Gemmata palustris: one gene and its partner. Each later gene encodes a partner of the first gene's protein in a complex. Links are inferred from orthologs where the notes say so. Each region holds a gene or a part of one and is shown on either strand. Other genes may lie near its edges. The genes, in order: prfA and prmC.

What was found.
Region 2: the proteins of prfA (region 1) and prmC are in contact, whole or in part, in a crystal structure (PDB 2B3T), measured with the Escherichia coli proteins. The link is inferred for Gemmata palustris from one-to-one orthologs.

The regions. Positions count from the first base shown.
Region 1 is NZ_JAGKQQ010000001.1:1,352,384-1,359,750, reverse strand. Bases 1-2,978 are described here. They hold prfA (peptide chain release factor 1), read left to right. Parts: upstream 1-940; coding sequence 941-2,017; downstream 2,018-2,978. Other genes in these bases: J8F10_RS05440 (serine/threonine-protein kinase), read left to right, coding at 2,348-2,978; J8F10_RS05450 (type B 50S ribosomal protein L31), read left to right, coding at 509-787; ahcY (adenosylhomocysteinase), read right to left, coding at 1-92. In the rest of the region: more of J8F10_RS05440, read left to right, coding at 2,979-4,105; tRNA (adenosine(37)-N6)-threonylcarbamoyltransferase complex transferase subunit TsaD, read left to right, coding at 4,145-5,158; J8F10_RS05430 (hypothetical protein), read right to left, coding at 5,265-5,516; J8F10_RS05425 (class I SAM-dependent methyltransferase), read left to right, coding at 5,540-6,775; J8F10_RS05420 (TIGR03067 domain-containing protein), read left to right, coding at 6,868-7,332. UniProt on the Escherichia coli protein: Peptide chain release factor 1 directs the termination of translation in response to the peptide chain termination codons UAG and UAA.
Region 2 is NZ_JAGKQQ010000002.1:381,743-389,118, reverse strand. Bases 2,036-5,022 are described here. They hold prmC (peptide chain release factor N(5)-glutamine methyltransferase), read left to right. Parts: upstream 2,036-3,083; coding sequence 3,084-3,962; downstream 3,963-5,022. Other genes in these bases: J8F10_RS36010 (DUF1559 domain-containing protein), read left to right, coding at 4,977-5,022; hemP (hemin uptake protein HemP), read right to left, coding at 4,469-4,648; trxA (thioredoxin), read left to right, coding at 2,036-2,622. Also shown: J8F10_RS36035 (DUF1501 domain-containing protein), read right to left, coding at 1-530; J8F10_RS36030 (HAD family hydrolase), read left to right, coding at 861-1,529; more of trxA, read left to right, coding at 1,765-2,035; more of J8F10_RS36010, read left to right, coding at 5,023-6,101; J8F10_RS36005 (hypothetical protein), read left to right, coding at 6,127-7,221; J8F10_RS36000 (outer membrane protein assembly factor BamB family protein), read left to right, coding at 7,242-7,376. UniProt on the Escherichia coli protein: Methylates the class 1 translation termination release factors RF1/PrfA and RF2/PrfB on the glutamine residue of the universally conserved GGQ motif, i.e. on 'Gln-235' in RF1 and on 'Gln-252' in RF2.

The DNA of each region.
Region 1 (7,367 bases):
ATGGCGATCTCGCGGCGGCCCCAGGGGGCGAGCGCGATGTCGGCGACGTGGTAGTCGTTGAAAGTAGCAGGTTTTTGCGCAACAGTGGTCACGTTCAAAGTCTCCTAAACGATGAACGGGCGCCGTTGCACGGTAGTAATCCACCCCATCGAGCCTGGCAAGTACGCCCATGCGTCCCGTTGCAGCGCCCCTCGAGAAGTGGTGGTGGTTCATAGACTCTATGTAAAGCCCCGTCGAATGTTCATCCGTTGACTATATACATAGAATGAGGAATAGGTCAGGGTCAAGGGGAAGGACCCAAAATCCGGGCGACCAACATTCCTCGTGCGTCGGTCTCGGTGACGGCCCGATCTGTGTGAAAAAGGCGACTCTGTAGCGAGGAACGGAAGTTATTCCCCTCTCGACTGTTTAATGGAGAGGGACGGGGACAGGTTCTTCTGATTGCCTTGTCGCATTGCGGCCAGATTCCTACCATAACAAGCCTAACCGACATCCGCGGAGCAGAGTCATGAAGAAGGGCATTCACCCGAACTACCGGCCGGTCGTGTTCCAAGACGCCGCCGCGAACTTCGCTTTCCTGTCGCAGTCGTGCGCCCCGACCACTGAGACGATCAAGTGGACCGACGGCAACGAGTACCCGCTGTACAAACTGGAAATCTCCAGCGCCAGCCACCCGTTCTTCACGGGCAAAATGAAGCTGCTCGACACCACCGGGCGCGTCCAGAAGTTCAACGACAAGTACAAGAAGACCGGCGCCGGCTACGCCAAGAAGGACGGCGCGAAGTAATCGCGTCGCGTTCGGGGTTCACCTCCGGCGGAGAGTGTTTGTGACGGGTACTTCACAGAACCGTGCCGCATACGACCTGGGGCCGCTTTAGCGCCCCGGGCCGGCTCGCGTTTTTGAGTACCAAACACTCACACTCAACTCCAAGCACGAACTATGTTTCCGGCACTCGAATCGCAACTCGCGCGCTATCTCGAACTCGAACAACAACTCTACGACCCCGTCATTGCCAGCGACCCGTCGAAGGCCGGCGCCATCGGCAAGGAGCGCGGGGCGCTCGCCAAAACCATCGAGCCGTACATCGAGTACAAGCGGCTCTGCGCCGCGATCGCGGACGCGGAGGCAATGGCCGCCGATCCCGACCTCAAAGCGATGGCGGACGAGGAGTTAGCGGAACTGCGCCCCAAGCGCGACACGCTCCACACGAAAATCGAAGAACAACTCCTGGTCGACCCGGGCGAAGACTACTCGAAACTGATCGTCGAAATCCGGGCCGGGACCGGGGGGGACGAGGCCGCGCTGTTCGCGGGCGACTTGTACGAAATGTACACGCGCTACGCTCGCGAAAAGGGCTGGAAACTCGAAGAGATCGCGTTCAGCCCCGGCGAGGCGGGCGGGTTCAAGGAAATCACCTTCGGCGTGTCCGGCGACGACGTGTACCAGTACCTGCGGTACGAGTCCGGCGGGCACCGGGTCCAGCGCGTCCCCGCCACGGAAACGCAGGGCCGCATCCACACGTCCGCCGCGACCGTCGCGGTGATGCCGGAGCCGGAAGAGGCGCAGGTCTTTGTCAACGAGGCCGCGGACATCGAGTGGGAGCGGATGCGGGCCGGCGGCGCGGGCGGTCAGCACGTCAACAAGACCGAGAGCGCGGTCCGCATCTGGTACAAGAAGGGCACGCCCGAAGAGATGGAAGTGAAGTGCCAGGACGGGCGGAGCCAGGGCAAGAACTACGAGCAGGCGATGCGCATTCTGCGCTCGCGCCTGTTCGAGCGGCAGCAGGAGAAGCTGCACAAAGAGCGGTCCGACATGCGGAAGTCGCTGATCGGCACCGGCGACCGGAACGCTCGCATTCGGACGTACAACTTCCCGCAGAACCGCTGCTCGGATCACCGCATCGAGTTCACCGCGTACCGGCTCGACGCGATCATGGCCGGTGACCTCGAGCAGATGGTCCAGCCCATGCGCGACCACGTGCGAAAAGAGAAGCTGGCCGCGAACAGCCCGAAGTGAGCCGCCCCGCCCACGTACCACGAACTCACAGTTGGCGCGAACCGGTGAGAGTTCCTCGATCCGGGGCTGCGAACGGGATTCTCTGTTCTCGGGAACCTCCCGTATTACCGGGGCGAGTTCCTGAATGAGTACCCAAATCACGGCGCGAAGCCCGTGGCAGGCGACGAAGAACAAACCCAATCCGTTCGATGAGTGGTCCGGTATCCCTTCCCCCGTCGCCCGCCCCTAATTCCTGATTCGGTGCACGCGATGAAATCCCTCTGGCCCACCCGAAGTAGTGCTAGGATGTAATGTTCTACTTTCCTGGAATTGCGCTCGTTGAGCCGCCTCATGCCGGATATTTCGGACTTCACCGCAACTCACCCGCCTGAACCGGACGTGTCGGGCGCCACGATCGTGCGCGAGGCACCAAGGACCACCGACGAAACGCTCGTGCGCCCGTCCGAGCCCGGCCCTCAGACGGGCGTCACGCTCCCGCGCGCGACCTCGACCGGTTCCGCGGGCTTCGTCGAGGAAACGCGCCAACTGCTCCGCAAACGGTTGCTCGTCACACACGGTGCGATCGGTATTGCAACGGGCCTGATTACGCTTTTTGGAATCACCGGGCTCGCGGTGCTGCCGGCCGAGGCCGGATTGGGCCGGTGGGCAATCGGGCTCCCGCTCCTCGGGTTCGCGCAGAGTATCGCCGGCCTCGTGTTCATCCTGCGGAACCCGGACGTGGCGCTCCCCGCACTGCGTACCGTCGAAGTGAGTCAGTTCGCCGTACTCGGGTGGGCCGCGGGCACCGCCCGGTTCGCCGTGCTGTACGCGACCCCCGCCGAATCGACGGACCTGCGCTACTACGACCTCGTTTACCGGTTCGATGCCGTTATGACGAACTACCCGATCGTGTTCGCCGTCATCTTCTACGGCGTGCTGATCCCGAACACCCGGCGGCGCAGTTTAATCGGTGCCGGGCTCCTGATCCTCGTTCCGATCGTGGCGACCGCACTGGCCGTTGCGCTCAACCCCGCGGTGCGCCCCTCGCTCCCGCGCCTCCTCCCCGGGACCGCGATCCCGCTGCTCATGGCCGGGATCATCGCGGTGTTCAGCGCGTCGCGCTCGATCGCGCTCCAGCGCCAGGCGTTCGACGCGATCCGCGAGGCGAAGCAACTCGGCGCGTACACGCTCCGCAAGAAACTCGGCCAGGGCGGGATGGGCGAAGTGTGGCTCGCCGAACACCGACTGCTCAAGCGCCCGTGCGCGATGAAGTTCGTGCGCTCCGAACTCGCGGCCGAACCCGCGACCGCGGCCCGGTTCGAGCGCGAGGTGCGCGCCGTAACGACCCTGACGCACTTCAACACGGTCCGCATTTACGACTACGGGCGCAGCGACGACGGTAGTTTTTATTACGTGATGGAGTACCTCGAGGGGCCGACCCTCGACCGCTTGGTGAAAGAACACGGACCATTGGCGCCGGGGCGTGCCGTGTATTTGTTGCGCCAGTTGTGCGGCGCGCTCGCGGAGGCGCACGCGGGCGGGATGGTTCACCGCGACCTCAAGCCGAGCAACATCCTCGTGGCCACCCTCGGCGGGCAACGGGACGTTGCCAAGCTCCTCGACTTCGGGCTCGTGCAGGACCACGGTTCAGAGGCCGACGTGAAGATCACGCGGGCCGGGACGGTGCTCGGCACGCCGTCGTACATGTGCCCGGAACAGGCCGCGGGCGAGAACGTGGACCCGCGCGGCGATATTTACAGCCTCGGGGCGGTCGCGTTCTTTGTGCTGGCGGGGCGCCCGCCCTTTGAAGGCACGAGCGTGGGGAAGTTGCTTACCGCGCACCTCACGCAGCACGCGCCGGACCTTTCGACACTGCGAAGCGACGTTCCGGCCGACCTCGCAACAGTCGTGGCGAAGTGTTTGGCAAAAGACCCGGCCGAGCGGTTTCAAAGTGCGCGGGATCTGGAAGCCGCACTCGCAGGCTGTGCGTGCAGCGCGGAGTGGAACGCGACGCACGCCGCAAGGTGGTGGGAACCGACCGCGCTAATCGAAACGCCCGCGCCTTCAGTAACCACGGAACACACAAGGACGCTGGTTCGTGGGGCGTAGTGACGGGCACGCTTCGGCGCGCTCGCTACTATGAACCTCATGACACACTTTCTGGCTCTGGAAACCTCGTGCGACGAAACCGCCGCGGCGGTGTTCACGGACGATTTGCAGGTACTCTCGAGCGTGGTCGCGTCGCAAACGGACCTGCACGCCCGGTTCGGGGGCGTGGTGCCCGAAATCGCGTCCCGCGCGCACCTCAGAAGTCTCCTTCCGGTTGTGGATGAAGCACTGGCCCGCGCGAACGTGTCGCTCAAAGACATCGGCTGCGTCGCGGTTCACAACACGCCCGGTTTGGTTGGCGCGCTGCTCGTGGGGGTCAGCGCGGCGAAGGCGTTCGCGTTCGGTCTGGGCGTTCCGCTGATCGCGGTGAACCACGTCGCGAGTCACATTTTCGCGTGCCGACTCGCGGCCAATCGCGACATCTTCCCCTGTTTGGGCCTCGTCGTGAGCGGCGGGCACACCGCGCTGTTCCGCTGCGATACGGCGTTGTCGCTCGAACTCCTGGGTAGCACGCGCGATGATGCGGCCGGCGAAGCGTTCGACAAGGTCGCGGCCATCTTGGGCTTGGGGTTCCCCGGCGGACCGGCGGTCGAGCGCGAAGCCGCGACCGGCAACCCGAAAGCCTACAGCTTCCCGCGCGCGTTCATTGACGACGGCCGGTTGGAGTTCAGTTTCAGCGGACTGAAAACGGCAGTTCTGTACGCCTGTCACGGACAGGATGTGAAGAAAGCGACTCCGCCCGGACCGGGCCAAAAGCGCGCCGACCTCGCCGCGAGCTTTCAGGCCGCGGTGGTCGACGTACTCACAATGAAGTGCAAACACGCGCTGCGCAAAACGGGCCTTTCGCGACTCGCCGTGGGAGGCGGGGTAAGTGCAAACAAGCCGCTCCGGGCGTCACTGGAAGCGATGTGTGTAAAGGAGGGGGCGGAGTTGGTCATTCCCCCACTCGACCTCTGCACGGACAACGCGGCAATGGCGGCGCTCGCGGTGGAGAAGTGGAAGCGCAAGGAGTTCGCCCCGCCGGACTTAGACGCCGAACCGAACTGGCTGTAATTTCAGGAATTGTGCGGTCGAGCGTACCGAACGGCTTACGAGAACACGTGACGGAAACGAAGACGGCCGGCTTTCGCCGGCCGCACACTCTATCGATAGAGCGAAACTACTCTTTCGGCTTATCCGCGGGGGCCGGAGCCGCCGCCTTCGGAGCGGCCTTCTTCGCCTTCCGCTTGGCTTCGCGCTCCACTTTCACCTTCGCTTGCCGCTCCTTCTCGGTGGCAGCAAACTTTTCCATCTCGGCGTTCACCTTCAAGCGCTCGTCTTTCGGGAGGTACACGCCCGGCCCGAGGCGCTGTTCGTACTTCTTGCGGCGCTTTTCGGTCGCCTTCCGCTTCACGGTTGCGGGATTACCCATGATCGGCTCCGTTAATGGTCTGTGTGCCTAAACTGATTCGGTTTAAGGTAGCGGAGCAGTACGCGAACGTCGAGGGCGAGCGGGTAATCATGGACCTAGAAGCGTTTCGTCAGTTGCTGAGCCCGTTGGGGCAAAGCGCACTCGGGCAGGCGGTCGCGCTCCAACCGACGGAGGCCACGTTCCTCGCGTGCAGCGCGGCCCTTCGCAAGCACCATTCGCCGGAACTCGCGAAGATCGCCCTCGAAACGGCCCTTCTGCGGATCAAAGCCCGCGACAAGTTCGCCGACGCGGACCGGATGTACTTCACACGAGAAGCGTTGGAGCAATCGACGAGCGATGTCGTCGCCCGGTACCGCGCGGCTCGTTCCGCGGGGTTCGGGCACGTCGCGGACTTGTGTTGTGGAATCGGTGGCGACGCGCTCGCCCTCGCCTCAACGGGTTTGACTGTGGATGCGGTGGATATTGATCCGCTCCGCGTCGCAATGACGGAGGCGAATGCCGCCGCGCTGGGGTTGAGTGATCGGGTGCTAGGGATTGTGGGGGATGCACTGACTGTGCCGCTCGTCGCGAAGGCCGCGTTCGCCGATCCGAACCGGCGCAGCGGGAATCGCCGGTTCCTCAGCCCCGAAGACTACACGCCTTCATTGAGTGCTCTCCGGGCACGGTTCCCCGCGGGTTTCCCACTCGCGGTAAAGATCGCTCCCGGGGTCGCGAAATCGGACCTCCCTTCGGATGCGGAAGCGGAATTTGTCTCGCTTCGCGGGGAACTGAAAGAGTGCGTGCTGTGGTTCGGACCGCTGCGCGGGGCCGCGCGACGCGCGACGCTGCTCCCGTCCGGAGACACGCTCTCGGCCGAAACGCCGTCCGATTCACTTCCGCTCGCTGAGAAAGTGGGCGCGGTGGTGTACGATCCCGACTCCGCGGTCACTCGGGCCGGATTAGTGCGCGAACTGGCCGAGCGCATAGGCGCGGACCCGATCGACTTCGAGGTGCAACTACTCACTTCGGATCAGCACACGGCCACACCCTTCGCAACCGCGTTCGCTGTGGAACATGCTGTACCATTCCACCCGAAACAACTGCGGGACTATTTACGAGAGCACGGCATCGGCCGGGTCACGCTCATCAAGCGCGGGTCGCCCGCGGACGCCGACGAGGTGCTCAAGAAACTGAAACTGGACGGCCCGAACCACCGCACGCTGCTCCTCACCCGGGTTGCCGGCACGCACACCGCGGTCGTGTGCGAACGGCTCAGTTGAGGTTGACGCGAACCCCGCGCGAAGCCATATCGCGTGCCCAAAGCCAGTCGAGTTCCCGAAGAGGGCATGCGATGATTCGCGTGGGGGCGTTGATGAGCGCGTTAGCTTTCGGTGCAGTCGCGTGGGCCGATCCGCCCGCGGCGGTCCCGGCGGGTGATCTGGACAAGGTGCAGGGCTACTGGAAGCCGCTCCAGTGCGACTACGAGGGCAAAGCGCAGATGCCCACCGAGGTGATGAAACAGGTCACCGTGGTGTTCGATAAGAGCGAGTACCACTTGTACTTCAAGGACACGAAACTCGATAAGGACGGGAAGCCGATCATCTTCCGGCTCGCCCTCGCCGGCGTCAGCTTCGACTCGAGCACGTCGCCGAAGTCGATCACGTTCGAGTTCGCCGAAGGCCCGCTGAAGGGCAAAAAGAGCCACGGCATCTACGAACTGGCCGGGAACCAACTGAAAATGTGCTACGGCTCGACCGACAAACCGAAGCCGACCAAGTTCGAGGCCCCCGCCAACAGCGGGCTCTTCCTCGAAACGTGGGCGCGCCAGGTGAAGTGAGTTTGGACTGGCGGCGCCCACCGTCCGACGCGAAA
Region 2 (7,376 bases), on another replicon or contig:
CCCGGCCCCGGCTCGTTGTACGGCCCGTGCGTGCAGGTGTAACACAGGCTCACGAACGGCGGTACCGCGGGGTCCGCCGGTCCCTGTAACTTCGCGACCGCGGAGCCGAACTGCGGCCACCCGCCGGCGGGCGTCGGCTTCTTCGGGTCGAACCCGTTGTAAACCTGAATGGCGTCGTGATCGGCTTGGTTGCCGACGAGCGAGCGCACGATCGCGAGCTTGTCCATGATCTTCGCGAGGTGCGGGAGCGCCTCGCAAATCTGGATGCCGTTCACATTGGTCGGGATGGGCTTCCACGGCCCCGCGATCTCCTTCGGCGCGTTCGGCTTCAGGTCGAACATGTCCTGGTGCGGCGGCCCGCCGACGAGGTAAATGAGGATCACTGACTTGTGCGGCGAGCGAACCCCGGCCGCGGCCTCCGCGCGGAGCAAGTTCGGGAGCGTGAGCCCGCCCAACCCCAGTGCGCCGATCTTCAGGAACCCGCGCCGCGGGATGCGGTGGGGCACGGGGGACGAGGGACGTGCGGACATGGTTCGGCTCGCGTTGGGTGGAGCGCGTGGCGGGTCGCAAACAGAAGGCGGGAGTGAAACACAGTCTCCACTAGCACGAACGGGGAGTCAACGGCTTTTCCACGCTTCACACAGAACCCGGGGTTGAAACCCCGGGCTATTCCCGGTGACCCCCATTCGGGGTCCAGGAGACAATGAACGTATCGCGTCTTTGCGGCCCCAACGGGGCCACCGGGAATAGCCCGGGGTTTCAACCCCGGGGTGTAGTTACAAGCGCGTTCGCGGCCCCGACCGTGCCCACCAGAACGCGGAGTTCTGGTGGGCACGGTCGGGGGTCGTACAACAGCAAACATGACAACACCTGCGATCATCTGGGACGTGGACGGCACGCTCGTCGATACCGCCGAGCAGCACTTCCGGGCGTGGAGTCGGCTCGCGTCCGAAATCGGCAAGCCGTTCACGCGCGCGGATTTCGCAGCGACGTTCGGGATGCGGAACCCGGAGATTCTGCGAAAACTGTTCTACCCCGACGCCGACGATCAACTGTGTCGCGACCTCGGCGAGCGCAAAGAAGACCTGTACCGCGCATCGGTGCGCGACGAGGGCACACAACTGCTCCCCGGCGTGGCCGCACTCGTGTCGGCGTTCGCGGACGCGGGGTGGCCGCAAGCCGTCGGTTCGTCCGCGCCGACCGGGAATCTCGACCTGTTGCTCGGGTTGACCGACACGCGCCGGTATTTCTCTGCGGTCGTCACGGGGGATGATGTGCGCCGCGGGAAACCGGACCCGGAAGTGTTCCTCACGGCCGCCGAAAAGCTGAACGCGGCCCCGAGCCGGTGTGTCGTATTCGAGGACGCGGTGGCCGGCGTGGAAGCCGCCAAAGCGGGCGGAATGAAGTGTGTCGCGGTCACGTTCGTCGGGCACCACCCGGCCGACAAACTACGCGCGGCGGGCGCGGACATCGTCGTCGCGTCGCTGGCCGAAGTGACCGTCGCGCAAGTTGCCGCGCTGGTCGGTTGAACGAACGGAGTTGCTGCCAAAACTCGAAACCGTGTCGCCACTTCGCGTACCAATTGCTTCAGAAGCGTCTCAGCTCGCCCCACAACCGAAGCGAATCCGTTCAACATTACGGGCGCCGGGCGCAACGGTGCCCCGATGCGATCCTTCGTGGGCGCCCGTAGCACAGGCCAACCCACCGGGGTGGAAAGCCGGGCGCCGGTGCGTAAGGTTGATGGCACCTTAAAGGAGGTGCGCTGTGGGTGCTTCGCCGTGGGTCGTTGAAGGGACGATGGAGAACTTCCAGCAAGTCGTCGTGGACGGGTCGCGCGAGCGCCCGGTCGTGATCGACTTCTGGGCGCCCTGGTGCGGACCGTGTCGGGCACTCGCGCCGCTGCTGGAAAAGCTGGCCGACGAGAAGGCCGGCGTGTTCATGCTCGTGAAGGTCAACACCGACGAGAACCCGGACATCGCCCAGATGTTTCAGGTCGAAGGCATCCCGGCCGTGTTCGCGGTGCGCGACGGCCAAATGGTCAACAGTTTCACCGGGCTGCTGCCGGAAGATCAACTGCGCGCGTTCATTGATGACTTGGGCACTGGAACATCCGAACCCAAAGAGCCGACGCCGTTGGAACAGGCGCTCGAACTGGAAGTACACGACCGAGGCGCAGCGGGCAATGCGTACCGCGCGATGCTCGCGACCGCGCCAGACGACCCGGCCGCCCGCGTCGGGCTGGCGCGCGTGCTGCTCGCGGCCCCGGGCAACGAGCCGCAAGCGATTCCGCTACTCACCGGGGTCGACTTTGGCGACTTCGCGACCGAGGCCCAGCGCTTAAAAGCAATCCTCCACCTGCGCGAAGTACCGCACGCCGACGCCGATCTCGCTGCGGCCCAATCTGCTCCCACGGCGGAAGCGAAGGTCGCACTCGCGCGAATCCTGGCGGCACGCGGCGACTACCCCGCCGCGATGGACGAACTGCTCGCCGCCGCGGACGACGACCGGCAACTCGGACGCACCGCGGTCCGCGATCTGATGCTGAAGGTGTTCGAGGTGATCGGCCCGCGCAGCCCGCAAGCCGACGACTACCGCAAGCGGCTCCAGAGCCGACTCTACTAAGATGTGCAGCCGCAGCGCTCGCACATACCGTCGGTAATCGAATTCGTGAAAGACACAAGCCCCGGCTCACACCGGGGCTTGTGCTGTTGATCGGGCTCCAGTCTACTTCTCGACCTGGGGTGTGGAAGGCTCACGGCACCGCCGACCCCTGGGGCCACCCGGGGTGGAATTAAACCGCGATTCGCGAGGTTGGCCCAGCAATTCCACCCCGGGTGGCCCCAGGGGTCGAAAGCGGTGCTGGAACAGCCTTCCTCGCGCGGAACGGCACGGTAACAGCTCGGCTGACGCAACATCAGCCTGGTGCAGGGCACCGAGCTAAACACGAGCACGATCAACGGAGGATGTTCTACCCGACGCGCGGAGCGCCCGCAAGCGCGGTAAGTGGTAACCGGTCTGTTGCGGCGCTGCGGGATTCGCAATAATGCCCTCACCGCCCGTAATTTTCCGAGAACGGACTCCCAATGCCGCCCGCACCGACGCCGACCGTCTGGACGATCAAAGCGCTCCTCGCGTGGACGACGGACTTCCTCAAGGCGAAGAACGTTGACGGCGCCAAGTTGGAAGCCGAGATCCTCCTCGCGCACGTCCTCAACTGCACGCGCATGGACCTGTTCGTGCGGTTCGACGACCAGCCCACGGACGCGGAGCGCAGCAAGTACCGCGAACTGATCCAGCGCCGGGTGGCCGGGTGGCCGGCCGCGTACCTCGTCGGCTCGCGCGAGTTTTACCTCCTCACGTTCGAGGTGGACCCGGCGGTACTGATCCCGCGCTCGGACACCGAGACCCTGGTCGGCGAAGCGTTCAAGCGCCTCAAACCCATGACCGCGCCCGCCGTACTCGACCTCGGTACCGGGTCCGGGTGCATCGCCGTGAGCCTCGCGCACCAGAAGAAGGACGCCCGCGTGACCGCGGTCGATGTCTCCCCGGACGCACTCGAAGTTGCGACGCGCAACGCTACCAAGCACGGTGTCGCGGACCGCGTCACGTTACTTCAAGGCGACCTGTTCGCGCCGCTCGCGCCGGGTAGCGCGTTCGATATGGTGGTGAGTAACCCGCCGTACATCGCGCAGTCCGAGTTCGCCGAACTGAGCGCCGAAGTCCGCGACCACGAACCGCGCCTCGCGCTCGACGGCGGACCGGACGGGCTCGCGTTCTACCGGCGCATCGCGGCCGGCATCGGCCCGTTCCTGAAGCCGAACGGCTCGCTTTTGTTGGAAATCGGCTGGAAACAAGAGGACGCGGTGCGGAGTATCCTGGCCGACCGGCCCGAACTGGAACTCGGCCCGACGCTGAAGGACATGGGCAAGAACCCGCGCGTCGTCACTGCGAAGAAGAAGTGAGGGGTGGGTAGTTACAAAAAAAGACAAAAGAGCCGCGGATCAACACAGAGAACACGGATCAGACAAGAAAAGCAAAGACCGATTGGCCACAAAAAGACACAAAGGGCACAAAAAAGAAGAAATCAGAAGGCAGAGGACAGAGACCAGAAGGCGCGGGAGCGGACGTGTGTGGCTTTTGTAGCCCGGATGGGGCGACCGATCGTAGCCAGGGGTGAAGCGAGCAACGCGAGCGCAACCCCTGGTAGACCAGCACAAGATGAGCCAGCCCCGTTAGGGCGGCGAGTCCTCTGATTGGCCTGTCGCCCCTAGCGGGGCTGGCTCATTTTTGCATTCGTTCGTTGGGGGATTGTGGGAGCCCGCCAGGAGTTGCGCTGTACCCCTGGCTACGATCGGTCGCCCCATCTGGGGCTTCAAAACGACGCTTCTGTCTTCTGATCTCGGACCTCTGCTCTCTGTCTTCTTTTTTGTGCCCTTTGTGCCTTTTTGTGGCCAATCCGTCTTCAATCTTACTTTTGAAGAATCAGTTTCCCGCGCCGGGTGATGCGCAGCCGGTAACGCACCCCGTCGAGGTCGATCCACACTTCGCGCTTACCCGCGAACAACTCGTCCGCCCGAATGGTCCGGTCCGATTCGGAGCCGTCCGGGGTTTCGTGGCGATCATCTTCTTCCAGTTCCGTGTCGCTCATGGCGGCGTCTTTCAATTGCGGTACTGAGACGCAATTTCAGCGTAACTATCCGCACAGAATTCGCAACCGCGAGCGATCCCGCAGTGATTCAGTGCGATCTTTTTTGCTTCGGATGTTGACAGTATCCGATCCGGCCGTAATGTAAAGTCATCTTGTTGAGAATTTGTCTCAATAAGATTTGCAGTGGGAATTGCCGTGGTCTCCACGGACGATTCCCGCCTCGAGCTTGCTCCGCCACCGCTCGGAACGCGCCCGGCCCTCCCTCTGCGCCGCGCTCACCGGCCCTCCGCAATGCAGCTCTTCTCAACCTCCCCTCCCGGAGCACACCGTGAGCCCGAACCGCATGCGCCGCGCGTTTACACTGATCGAGTTGCTGGTGGTGATCGCGATCATCGCGATCCTCATCGGGTTGCTACTTCCCGCGGTGCAGAAGGTCCGCGAGGCCGCCGCCCGGATGAAGTGCGCCAATAACCTGAAACAGGTCGGGCTCGCCGTTCACAACTACCACGGGGCGGTGGAGAAACTGCCCCCGTTCAGCTACGCCCCGAACGGGCACGACGAGGGCGGTTCGACGTCCAACGCCTTACCGCCCGAAGCCCCGTCCAAGCACCACAGCGGGTTCCTGTACCTGCTCCCGTACCTGGAGCAGGACAACATCGCCAAGCAGTACAACCCGGCCAAGGGAGCCACCGACAAGACGACTCCGCTCGTCGTCGGCGGGCCGACCAACTTTGAACTCACGAAGAACCCGATCCCGACGTACCTGTGCCCGTCGATGGCGAAGCCCGACGCGGTCGGATACGGCGCGTACTGCAGTTACGCCGCGTCCCGTGGAAACTTCCAGTACGCCACCGACGCCAGTGGGACCGTGGTCACTTCGCCGAAGCTCCGCTGGACCGCGGACGACGGCATGATGGCTTCCGCCTTCCAACCGCCCCCGGTGGGATCGCCGACGACCGTCCTGGGGACCGTGACGAAAATCAGTCTGGCGAGCGTAACGGACGGGCTGTCCAACACGCTCCTGGTGGGCGAGAAGCACTACCGGGTGCTCGGGAGCACGTGGGCGAGCGGGACGAGCAACTTCGACGGCTCGGACCTGACTGGCCGGCCGTACACCGGGAACACGAACTACGCGTTCCCGCACCCCGGGGCCGACACCAGCGACGGCGTCACGATGACTCCGATGAACACCCGGACCCTCGTCGGCAAGAGCGCCACGGTGAACGCCAAGGCGGGCACCGCGTCCGCGACCGCGGGCGGGTTGAGCACCAATGACGCGACCGCGTGGTACCGGAACACGGCGCTCTCGGCCTTTAACAGCCCACACACTGGCGGGTGCAATTTCGTGTTCGGGGACGGGTCGGTCAAGTTCGTCCGCGACTCCATCGACATGGCCACGTACCGCGCGCTCGGGAGCCGGAACGGTGGCGAAGTGATCGGTGGCGACTACTAAATTCGGGGAACCCAGGGAGACGACGATGAGCGTTGCTGAACCGACCGCGCAGTTGGCCCCGGCCCCCGCTCCGGTCCCGCGAGTGGCCCGACGCCCGATGCGCAAACGGGCCATGCACTTGGTGCGCCGGGGGCACCTGTATTTCGGGCTGTTCCTGCTGCCTTGGGTGATCCTGTACGGGGCCACCGGGTTCCTATTCAACCACCCCACGGCGTTCAGCGACGCGCCATTCGTCTCGTTCGGCGCGAGTGAGACGAACGGCACGCCGATGGAATCACTGCCCGCCCCGAGCGCGATCGCCGAACAGGTGGTCCAGGCGCTCAACGAGCGGGCAAAAGAGGGCAAACCGTACACGCTCGTGGAACCGGAGAAGGCGAAGTACACCCGCGACTTCGCGTTCGCCACGGTGAAAGTCGACGACCGGGAAGTGAGCGTACTCTTCGACGTGGTCAACTCCGGCGGTACCGTGCGCTCGCGGCCGGCCCCGGCCGTAACGAAGGTCGAAGAGAAGGCGCCCTTTGCGGTTACTGGGGCGAAGGGCGGCGCACCTAAAGGCGGCGCTCCCAAGGGTGGCGGGCGAGGAGAACGGGGCGCCCCGAAGGGGGCGGAGAAGACCGATGCCCCCACGCTCGCGGGGGCCACGACCGGACCGCTCGTGCTCCCGGAGCCGATGCACGAGCGCGTGAAGGCGGCCGTGCCCGTCGTTCTGGAACGTACCGGTTTTCAAGGCGGTGAAGTTAAGGTGAGCAGCGTACCGGATCTCAGCTTCCTGATGTCCGATGGCACAAAAACCTGGCGCGTGACCTACAACGCAATGGACGGCACCGTGGGCGGCGCGTCGACCGATTCGGCCACTCCGCCCGACGAACTCTCGACGCGCCGGTTCCTCACTCGCTTGCACCTCACGCACGGGTTCCCGGGGGGCCAGAACGCGAAGTGGTTCTGGGCGGTCATCGTCGATGCGATGGCCTTCGTTATGGTGTTCTGGGGCGTGTCCGGTATCTTCATGTGGTGGCAGCTCAAGGCGACGCGCCGGATCGGGGGCGTGGTTCTGCTGTTCAGTGTCGCGGTCGCCGCCGTACTCGGACTCGGAATGCACGACCTCCTTTCACCCCGCTAACGAAGCTCCCCGAGGAAACAATGCGAACGATTCTCGCGCTCCTGGTTTTAACGGCCGCGGGTACACCGGCGCCCGCGGCCGATGCGTGGCCGAGCTTCCGCGGCACGGGCGACGGTGCGGCTAAAGGTGATTACCCGACCAAGTGGTCGCCGAAG